2 regions of the Pseudomonas fluorescens genome follow, and region 1 is predicted to be linked to the other one. Evidence: predicted binding sites of a transcription regulator. Region 1 holds the regulator's gene; the other holds the start of a gene.
What was found. The regulator FliA, encoded in region 1, starts transcription of late flagellar genes. The targets are predictions, from matches to a motif close to CTAAAGTTTNNNNNNNNNNNGCCGNTAA.
Positions count from the first base shown of each region.

Region 1 (4,643 bases):
ACTCAAGACGCTGGGGCGGATTCTCAACGTGCCGGTAACGCACGTCGATCCGGGCCAGTCGCTGGTGCAGGCACTCGACCCGCTGCTGCGCAAACGCGTGGTGCTGATCGATACCGCCGGCCTGCAGGCCAGCGATCCGGCACTGCGCATGCAGCTGGAAAGTCTGGCCGGGCGTGGCATCCGTTCAAAAAATTATCTGGTGCTGGCAACCACCAGCCAGAAACAGGTTCTAACCGCCGCGTACCACAGTTACAAGCGTTGCGGGCTAGCCGGCTGCATCCTGACTAAACTGGATGAGACGGCCAGCCTTGGCGAAGTGTTGAGCCTGGCGATCAGTCATGAACTGCCGGTCGCGTACCTGACCGATGGCCCACGGATTCCGGATGATCTGCATCTGCCGCGCCGTCATCAACTGGTCAGCCGCGCCGTCAGCGTGCAAATGCAGGAAGAACCCAGCGAAGAAGCCATGGCTGACATGTTCGCTGATATCTACCACAGCCCGACCAAGCAGGTTGGCTGAGGTAATGAACCGTTTTTGTACCTACATCGATGGTCTGCCATGCATTGTTCCGGTTGAGAACGCGCAGCCAGTAATGTGGCCTCCGTCTATGCAAGACAAGGTAAAGAAATAACATGGGCAGCATGCATCCCGTACAGGTGATCGCGGTGACCGGCGGCAAAGGTGGCGTCGGCAAGACTAACGTGTCAGTGAACTTGTCTCTGGCGCTGGCAGAGCTTGGCCGTCGGGTCATGCTGCTGGACGCTGACCTGGGGCTGGCGAACGTCGACGTTCTGCTGGGACTGACCCCCAAACGTACTCTGGCCGATGTGATCGAAGGCCGCTGTGAGCTGCGCGACGTGCTGTTGCAGGGCCCCGGCGGGATCCGCATCGTGCCGGCCGCTTCCGGCACCCAAAGCATGGTGCACCTGAGCCCGGCGCAACATGCCGGTCTGATTCAGGCCTTCAGCGACATCGGCGACAACCTCGATGTGCTGGTGATCGACACTGCTGCGGGTATCGGTGACTCGGTAGTCAGTTTTGTCCGCGCCGCGCAGGAAGTGTTGCTGGTGGTCTGCGACGAGCCGACCTCGATCACCGACGCCTACGCGCTGATCAAACTGCTCAACCGCGACTACGGCATGAACCGCTTCCGCGTGCTGGCCAACATGGCGCAGAGCCCGCAGGAAGGGCGCAACCTGTTCGCCAAGTTGACCAAGGTCACGGATCGCTTCCTCGACGTCGCCTTACAATACGTCGGCGCCGTGCCGTACGACGAAAGCGTGCGCAAGGCAGTGCAGAAGCAGCGAGCGGTCTATGAAGCCTTTCCGCGTTCCAAGTGCGCGCTGGCGTTCAAGGCGATCGCGCAGAAGGTCGATACCTGGCCGCTGCCTGCCAACCCGCGCGGCCACCTTGAGTTTTTCGTCGAGCGCCTCGTGCAGCAAACAGCAGGGCCTGTGTTATGACCGCGAGCGGTATGAACTACTACAAGAAGTCGGCACGTGACGCGCAGTACGAGTTGATCGAGCGTTACGCGCCACTGGTCAAGCGCATTGCCTATCACTTGCTGGCGCGCTTGCCGGCGAGTGTGCAGGTTGAAGACCTGATTCAGGCCGGGATGATCGGCCTGCTCGAAGTCTCGACCAAATATGACGCCAGCAAAGGCGCCAGTTTCGAAACGTACGCGGGCATCCGGATCCGCGGCGCGATGCTCGATGAAGTGCGCAAAGGGGATTGGGCACCGCGCTCGGTTCACCGCAATACCCGTATGGTCAGCGATGCCATTCGCTCAATTGAAGCTAAAACCGGCCGTGACGCTAAAGATCACGAGGTTGCGGCCGAACTCCAATTGAGTCTCGACGATTACTACGGGATTTTGAATGACACCCTGGGCAGCCGGCTGTTCAGTTTCGACGATCTGTTGCAGGACGGCGAACACGAAGGGCTGCACGAGGATGGCGCCAGTGCTCATCTTGAGCCGTCACGCGATCTGGAAGATGAACGCTTTCAGGCGGCGCTGGCGGACGCGATTGCCAATTTGCCGGAGCGTGAGCGACTGGTGTTGGCGCTGTACTACGACGAAGAGCTGAACCTCAAGGAGATCGGTGAAGTCCTTGGCGTCAGTGAATCGCGGGTCAGCCAGTTACACAGCCAGTGCGCGGCCCGTTTGCGGGGGCGTTTGGGGGAGTGGCGAGCGCGCTGAAGGCAGTGTGGGGACACTGCGAACGAGGCTGGTGCGGTGAGAACGGCACCGGTCTTGCTCTGTTGTGCTCCAGACAGTCTTCGAGTGCTGCGCCGATTGATTGAAGTGGCGCGTCCAGGTGCTGGGCGCGTTTAAGACTGCTTGGAGGTCGAATTGAACAAAGACATGAAAATCCTCATCGTTGATGACTTCTCAACGATGCGGCGGATCATCAAGAACCTGCTGCGCGATCTCGGGTTCACCAACACCGTCGAGGCCGACGATGGCACTACTGCCATTCCGGTACTCAACAGCGGCAGCATCGACTTTCTGGTAACGGACTGGAACATGCCGGGCATGACCGGTATCGACTTGCTGCGCCACGTGCGTGCCGATGAAAAACTCAAGCATCTGCCGGTGCTGATGGTGACCGCTGAAGCCAAGCGCGAGCAAATCATCGAGGCCGCTCAGGCCGGTGTGAACGGCTACGTGGTCAAACCTTTCACGGCTCAGGCGTTGAAAGACAAAATCGAGAAGATTTTCGAACGCATCGGCTGATGACGCGCGGGGGAGCTATGGAGCATAACGAATCTTCACAGGGCGATTTCGAGTCGACCCTGAAAAAACACGCGGTCGAACTGGTCGAGAGCCTTGAAAAAGGCAGGTTCGGCGACGCTGTGCAACTGATCCATGAGCTCAATCAGACCCGTGACCGCGGCCTGTATCAGGAAGTGGGCAAGCTCACACGCGAACTGCACAGTGCGATCGTCAATTTCCAGATCGATCCGCACATGCCGCAGGCCGAGGAAGTGTCGCAAATCACCGACGCCACCGAACGCCTGGGCTATGTGGTCAAGCTGACCGAAGCCGCGGCCAACCGCACCATGGATCTGGTGGAAAGCGCCACCCCGGTGGTCAATGGCCTGGCTGAAGAAGCCCAGGCGCTGAGCACCGATTGGGGCCGCTTCATGCGTCGTGAAGTCGGAGCTGAAGAGTTCCGCGAACTGGCGCGCCGGGTCGACGGTTTTCTGTCACGCAGCAGCACGGACAACCGTGCGGTGTCGAGCAACCTCAACGACATCCTGCTGGCTCAGGATTACCAGGACCTCACAGGTCAAGTGATCAAGCGCGTGACCCAACTGGTCACCGAAGTCGAAAGCAATTTGCTCAAACTCGTCCTCATGGCCAGTCAGGTTGACCGCTTTGCGGGCATCGAACACGACCGTGCCGCGATGCTTGCAGAAAAAGATCCACAAAAACATCTCTCGCAGGGTGAAGGTCCGCAGATTCATGCCGATAAACGAGAAGACGTTGTGTCCGGTCAGGACGATGTGGACGATTTGTTATCCAGCCTCGGATTCTAGAGTTTTGGAATTTTAGGTTTTTTGGGTTTTTAGACCTGTAGGAGCACCCCATTAATGAGCTTCGGCGCCGATGAAGAGATCCTTCAGGATTTCCTGGTTGAGGCCGGCGAGATTCTTGAGCAACTGTCCGAGCAACTGGTCGAGCTGGAAAGCCGCCCGGATGACGCAGATCTGCTCAACGCAATTTTTCGCGGTTTCCACACTGTAAAAGGGGGCGCCGGCTTCCTTCAGCTCAATGAGCTGGTGGAGTGCTGTCACATCGCCGAAAACGTGTTCGACATCCTGCGCAAGGGTGAGCGGCGCGTTGATGCAGAACTGATGGACGTGGTGCTTGAAGCACTGGACGCGGTGAACAGCATGTTCAGCGAAGTCCGTGAACGTGCACCGATCACTGCTGCAACCCCGGAACTGCTGGCCGCCCTGGCGCGTCTGGCCGAGCCGCAAACGGCCGACGAAGCCCCGGCTTCGCCAGTGGCCGAGATGATCGAAGAGCTGGTCGTCGAAGGCGATTCGAGCGATTCGGGCGACATCACCGATAACGAATTTGAACAGCTGCTGGATTCGCTGAACGCCGTCAAGGCCGAAGCCGAAGCCCCGGCTGCTGCTGCTGCTGCTGCACCTGCGCCGGCTGCCGATGCGGCCGCCAGCGATGAAATCACCGACGCCGAATTCGAGTCGTTGCTCGATCAACTGCACGGCAAAGGCCAGTTCGCGCCAGACGCCGTCGCACCGACTGCGGCTGCTCCGGCGGCACCGGCGGCGGGCGACAGCTCGGACATCACCGACGACGAATTCGAAGCACTGCTCGATCAGTTGCATGGCAAGGGCAACTTTGCCGTGGAAGCGCTGGAATCGGCTATCGCCTCGGCACCGGTTGCGCCTGCCGCACCGGCGGCGGCCGCTGCCGGCAGCGATCTGATCAGCGATCACGAGTTCGAATCGCTGCTCGACGAGCTGCACGGCAAAGGCAAGTTCACCGACGTTGGCGCCGCTGCTGCAGGCACCGCGTCGACTGTGGCCGCGCCTGCCGCCAAGGCTGCTGCCGCTCCGGCCGCTGTGCCTAAGGCTGCGCCCAAGCCTGAGCCGAAAGCCGAAGCGC
Region 1 is NZ_CP038438.1:1,769,399-1,774,041, forward strand. Features, by position in the region: gene flhF (flagellar biosynthesis protein FlhF) at 1-520, shown strand, start outside; gene fleN (flagellar synthesis regulator FleN) at 634-1,464, shown strand; gene fliA (RNA polymerase sigma factor FliA) at 1,461-2,201, shown strand; gene E4T63_RS08045 (chemotaxis response regulator CheY) at 2,367-2,738, shown strand; gene E4T63_RS08050 (protein phosphatase CheZ) at 2,756-3,544, shown strand; gene E4T63_RS08055 (chemotaxis protein CheA) at 3,599-4,643, shown strand, end outside.

Region 2 (4,643 bases), 1.6 Mb from region 1:
CGAACAACTCAACTCACGCGATGAGCAGGCACGGGCCATGACCTGGACCACGATCTACAACACGCTGGGCGTGGCGAATTTGTGGGCGGCGATGAACGTGGAATCTTTGGGGGCGGGCAAGTCGCGGGCGACCTGGACGATCATTGCCGAGCCGGCTTCAGGTGGGGAGGAGGTGCTGCCGGGGTTCAAGGATTTCGTGCAGGGGTTCGCCGATGATGCGATGGGGAATGTGCTGAAGCTGTTTGTCTAAGGCTTCGGTTTGGCAGTGACTGATCTGCCGCAATCGCGAGCAGGCTCACTCCTACAGTTGGAATGCGTTCCCCTGTAGGAGTGAGCCTGCTCGCGATCAACGATAACGCGGTCTCGAATCTGAAAATCAGATCTTGAAGCTATCGACCAACTGCTTCAACCGATTCGCCTGCTGCGACAACGCATCACAATCCTTCAACGTTTCATTGAGGTTGGCGACGCTCTGCTGGTTCAGCAGGTTGATCTGGTTGACGTCGACGTTGAGGGTTTCCACCACCGCCGTCTGCTCTTCGGTTGCAGCGGCCACCGACTGGTTCATGCCGTCGATTTCACCGATGCGCTGGGTCACGCTGACCAGGCGCAGACCGGCCTGATTGGCCACTTCCACGCTCTCTTCGCTGGACGCCTGACTGGCGTTCATGGTGGTCACCGCTTCACGCGAACCGACCTGCAAGGAGGTGATCATCTTGTGGATCTCTTCCGCCGATTCCTGGGTGCGATGCGCGAGGTTACGCACTTCGTCCGCCACCACCGCAAAACCGCGCCCGGCTTCACCGGCACGGGCCGCTTCAATCGCCGCGTTGAGTGCCAGCAGGTTGGTCTGCTGCGAGATGCCTTTGATCACATCGAGGATGTGGCCGATGTTGTCGGTGCTGGCATTCAGGGTTTCGATCTGGGTGCATGACAGGCTGATCTTCTGCGACAGCTCGGTCATCGCCTGAATGGTCTGCTCGACCACCTGACGACCGTCATCGGCCTGCTCGCTCGCGCCGCTGGCGTGCTGCGAAGCGTCGGCGGCGTTGCGGGCGATTTCCTGAGTGGCGGCGCCCAACTGGTTGATCGCGGCGGCCACACTGTTGGTGCGCGCGCTTTGTTCGTCGGAACCGATGATCGAGGCGTTGGACGAGGCCATTACCCGTTGCGACAGGTCGTGCACATGACGGGTAGCCGAGGACACTTCGGAAATCGACGCGTGAATGCGCTCGACGAACTGGTTGAACGCGCTGCCCAGTTCGGCGAACTCATCCTTGCCTGCCACGACCAGACGCCGGGTCAGGTCGCCTTCGCCTTGAGCGATGTCCTGCATCGCGCGGCCCATGGTGGTCAGCGGACGCATCAGGACGTTGATCAGCAGGCTCAGCAGCAGCGCAATCGCCGCGACCGCGACGAACATCGCGATCAGCGCCGAAGTACGGAACTGGCTGAGGGCGGCGTAGGCCTTGTCACGATCGATCGACAGCCCGATGTACCAGTCGGCATTCGGCAAACCGCTGACCGGGGTGAACGACAGGATGCGTTCCTGGCCGCTGAGCACCACGTTCTGGTTGCCCTTCTCGATGCGCACGCCGGCGTTCGGGTAGATGTCCTTGAGGTTCTTCATCACCTGGTCTTTGTCCGGGCTGACGATCACTTGGCCGTCACCGCTGACCAGGAATGCGTGGCCGAGGCCACCGAAGTCCACCGAGTTGATGATCTTCACCAGGGTTTCCAGGCTCAGGTCACCGCCGACCACACCCAGCAGTTCGCCATTCTTTTTCACCGGCATGGCGATGGTCACGACCAGACCACCGACCGCCGCCATGTATGGCGGGGTCAACATGGTTTTGTCGGCGACCACGGCCTGCTTGTACCAAGGGCGCTGACGCGGGTCGTAGCCGTCGGGCATCTTCGCGTCAGGGCGCTGGGTGAATACTCCGTTGGCCTGACCGACGTAGGTGAACTGGAAGTTCGAGGTAAAGGCCGGTTGATCGACCAGCCCCGGGAAGTCGGCGTCCTTGCCCTGATGGGCAACGTTCTGCGCGAGGTTTTCCAGCACCAGAATTCGCCCGCTCATCCAGTTCTGCACGCTGCTGGCGGTCAGATCGCCGGCCTGCTGTACGGACGACTGGAGGTTCTGGCGAATGGTGTTGCGCTGCAGATAGTCGTTGTAGAGGGTGAACAAAGCGAAAGCCAGGACCACGACGCCCGAGGCGGCCAACAGGATTTTATGGCTGAACTTGAGATTCATTTCATGGGACTTCTTATGCAAAAGTGGGGATGCGTTCCGGGATGCAACATTCCATGTACAGCGCAGGCGGCGTTCTGACGGCCGCTCTACTTTGGTGCACGCATGTCTCACCAGTCTGTCGGCACCATTCACGGAAATCTTAGGGCTGCGTGGGAAATGGCCTGCATTTCTGTCAGATTCCCGCCGAACGGCGTGCCAGAGCGTTCGCCACGAAGTTTTTTTGCTGGTTCTCCGAGCAGAGGTTGCAAAATTCGCAGCCCCCGATAAAAATGCGACTAATTATCATTTGTGACGTTCGGGCTGTCGCGTTCATGTCCTCACCTGAGTTTGCAGTGCAGGCGCTTTACAGGAGTCATCACGGCTGGCTCAACGCCTGGCTGCGGGCGCGGCTGGGCAATGCCGCGGATGCCGCAGATCTGGCCCAGGACACCTTCGTCCGCCTGTTGCAGCGCAGCGAACGCCTGGAACTCAAGGCGCCTCGCGCATTTTTACGCACCATCGCCCGTGGCCTGGTGATCGATCATTGGCGTCGTGAAGAAATCGAACGCGCCTATCTCGAAACCATCGCCCATTTGCCCGAAGCCGAAACCCCAAGCGCCGAAACCCGCGCGCTGGTAATCGAGTTGCTCGAGAGCATCGCGCGCATGCTTGAAGGCTTGCGACCGAAAGTGCGTCAGGCGTTTCTGCTGGCGCAGTGCGAAGGTTTGACCCACAAGCAGATCGCCGCGCAGATGGGCTTGTCACTGCGCTCCGTCGAACGTTACGTCGCCGATGCGATGTATCACTGCTACGTGTTGCGGTACGCAAGTTGATGCCTGTGGATAACAACTCAGTCGCGCGCCGCGCCGAGCCGCAGCAACAGGTGGTCAAGCAAGCCATCCACTGGTTGCTGCGGCTGCGTAACAACCATGGCAATGCGCGCCTGAGTCATCAGTGCGACGCGTGGCGCGCCGAACATCATGAACATGAACTGGCCTGGCAGCGCGTGCAGTCGCTGCAGGCGGAATTGAGCCATAACCTGCGCGCAGTGCCCGGCGCGCACGTGGCGTTCAATACGCTGGAAAACAGTGCGCAAGGGCTGGGGCGGCGACAAGCCTTGAAGCTGCTGTCTGGCGCGGTGCTGATGGGCTCCGCGGCATGGCTGGCCAAGGACACCTCCGTGTGGCAGCAGTGGCGCGCTGATTACGCTACGGCGACCGGCGAGCGTCGCGGGTTCCAGTTGCCCGACGGCACGCGGATCGAGCTGAACACTGCCAGCGCAGTGGATCTGGACTACACCGCGCAGCAGCGGCTGATCAAACTCACTCGCGGCGAAATCATCGTCACATGCGGCGGTAACGATGAAGGCGCGACGTTCAACCGGCCACTTCGCGTGCAAAGTCGTCATGGCATTTATGAGCCGATAAAAGCCCGCTTCATCCTGCGTCAGGACAGCGATTGCACACGGCTCACCGTCAGCTCAGGGAGCGTCGCCATTCGCAGCGGCGCAACCTCCGTCGAGGCGCTCGCCGGGCAGACCTATCTGATCGATCACCATCAGGTGCGCCCGGCACTGCCACTGAGTATGGAGGCGGGTGCGTGGGTCGACGGTTTGATCGTCACTCGCAACATGCGCCTGGGCGATTTCCTCAATGAAGTCGGACGTTATCGGCAGGGCTTCGTGACGTGCGCGCCGCAGGTGGCGGACTTGCGCCTGTCCGGAGTGTTCCGCCTGGAGGACACCGACACGCTGCTGGCCATCCTGCCGCAGACCCTGCCGGTGCAATTGCGTTATCGCACCCGATGGTGGGTCACACTCGAGGCGGTGGCCTGAAATTATTTTGGCGGGTTTTCGCGACAAGTCCGGCTTGGTCAGTAAGCACTTCAACTCAGCCTTTGCGACTTGCCACGGAAACCGACAATGACTGTCCGCCTCACCTGTAAGAAACCGCTGAATTTCACTGCCGAATCGGGCCTGCTGCGCCACGCCGTTCGCGCCGCCCTGCTGTCCACCGTTCTGGGTGCCGGTGCGCTGCCCGGCCTGAGCGTCGCCGCCCCTGCCAGTGAAGCGAGCAGTCATCGCTACAGCATCGGCGCCGGCCCGCTGGGCGAAGCGCTGAACCAGTTTGCCCGTCAGGCCGGCATTACCCTGGCGATGACTCCGCAGCAAACGCAGGGACAACAGTCTCCGGGCGTACAGGGCGAATATTCAACTGATCAGGCGTTGAGCCATTTGCTCAGCGGTTCGGGCCTGGAAGCAGTCAGCCAGGACGGCAGCAGCTACGTCCTGCGTCCAGTCAGTGAAACCGATGCGCTGGCTCTGCCAACCACCGATATCAAAGGTTTCGCCCTCGGCAACGCACTCGGCAGCATGGAAGGCTATAACGCCACCCACAGCCAGATCGCC
Region 2 is NZ_CP038438.1:130,117-134,759, reverse strand. Features, by position in the region: gene E4T63_RS00675 (SRPBCC family protein) at 1-250, shown strand, start outside; gene E4T63_RS00670 (methyl-accepting chemotaxis protein) at 377-2,257, opposite strand; gene E4T63_RS00665 (sigma-70 family RNA polymerase sigma factor) at 2,569-3,069, shown strand; gene E4T63_RS00660 (FecR domain-containing protein) at 3,069-4,070, shown strand; gene E4T63_RS00655 (TonB-dependent siderophore receptor) at 4,158-4,643, shown strand, end outside.
Region 2: a site for FliA is predicted at 2,373-2,400, ahead of E4T63_RS00670 (methyl-accepting chemotaxis protein). Genes of this name have one in related genera too.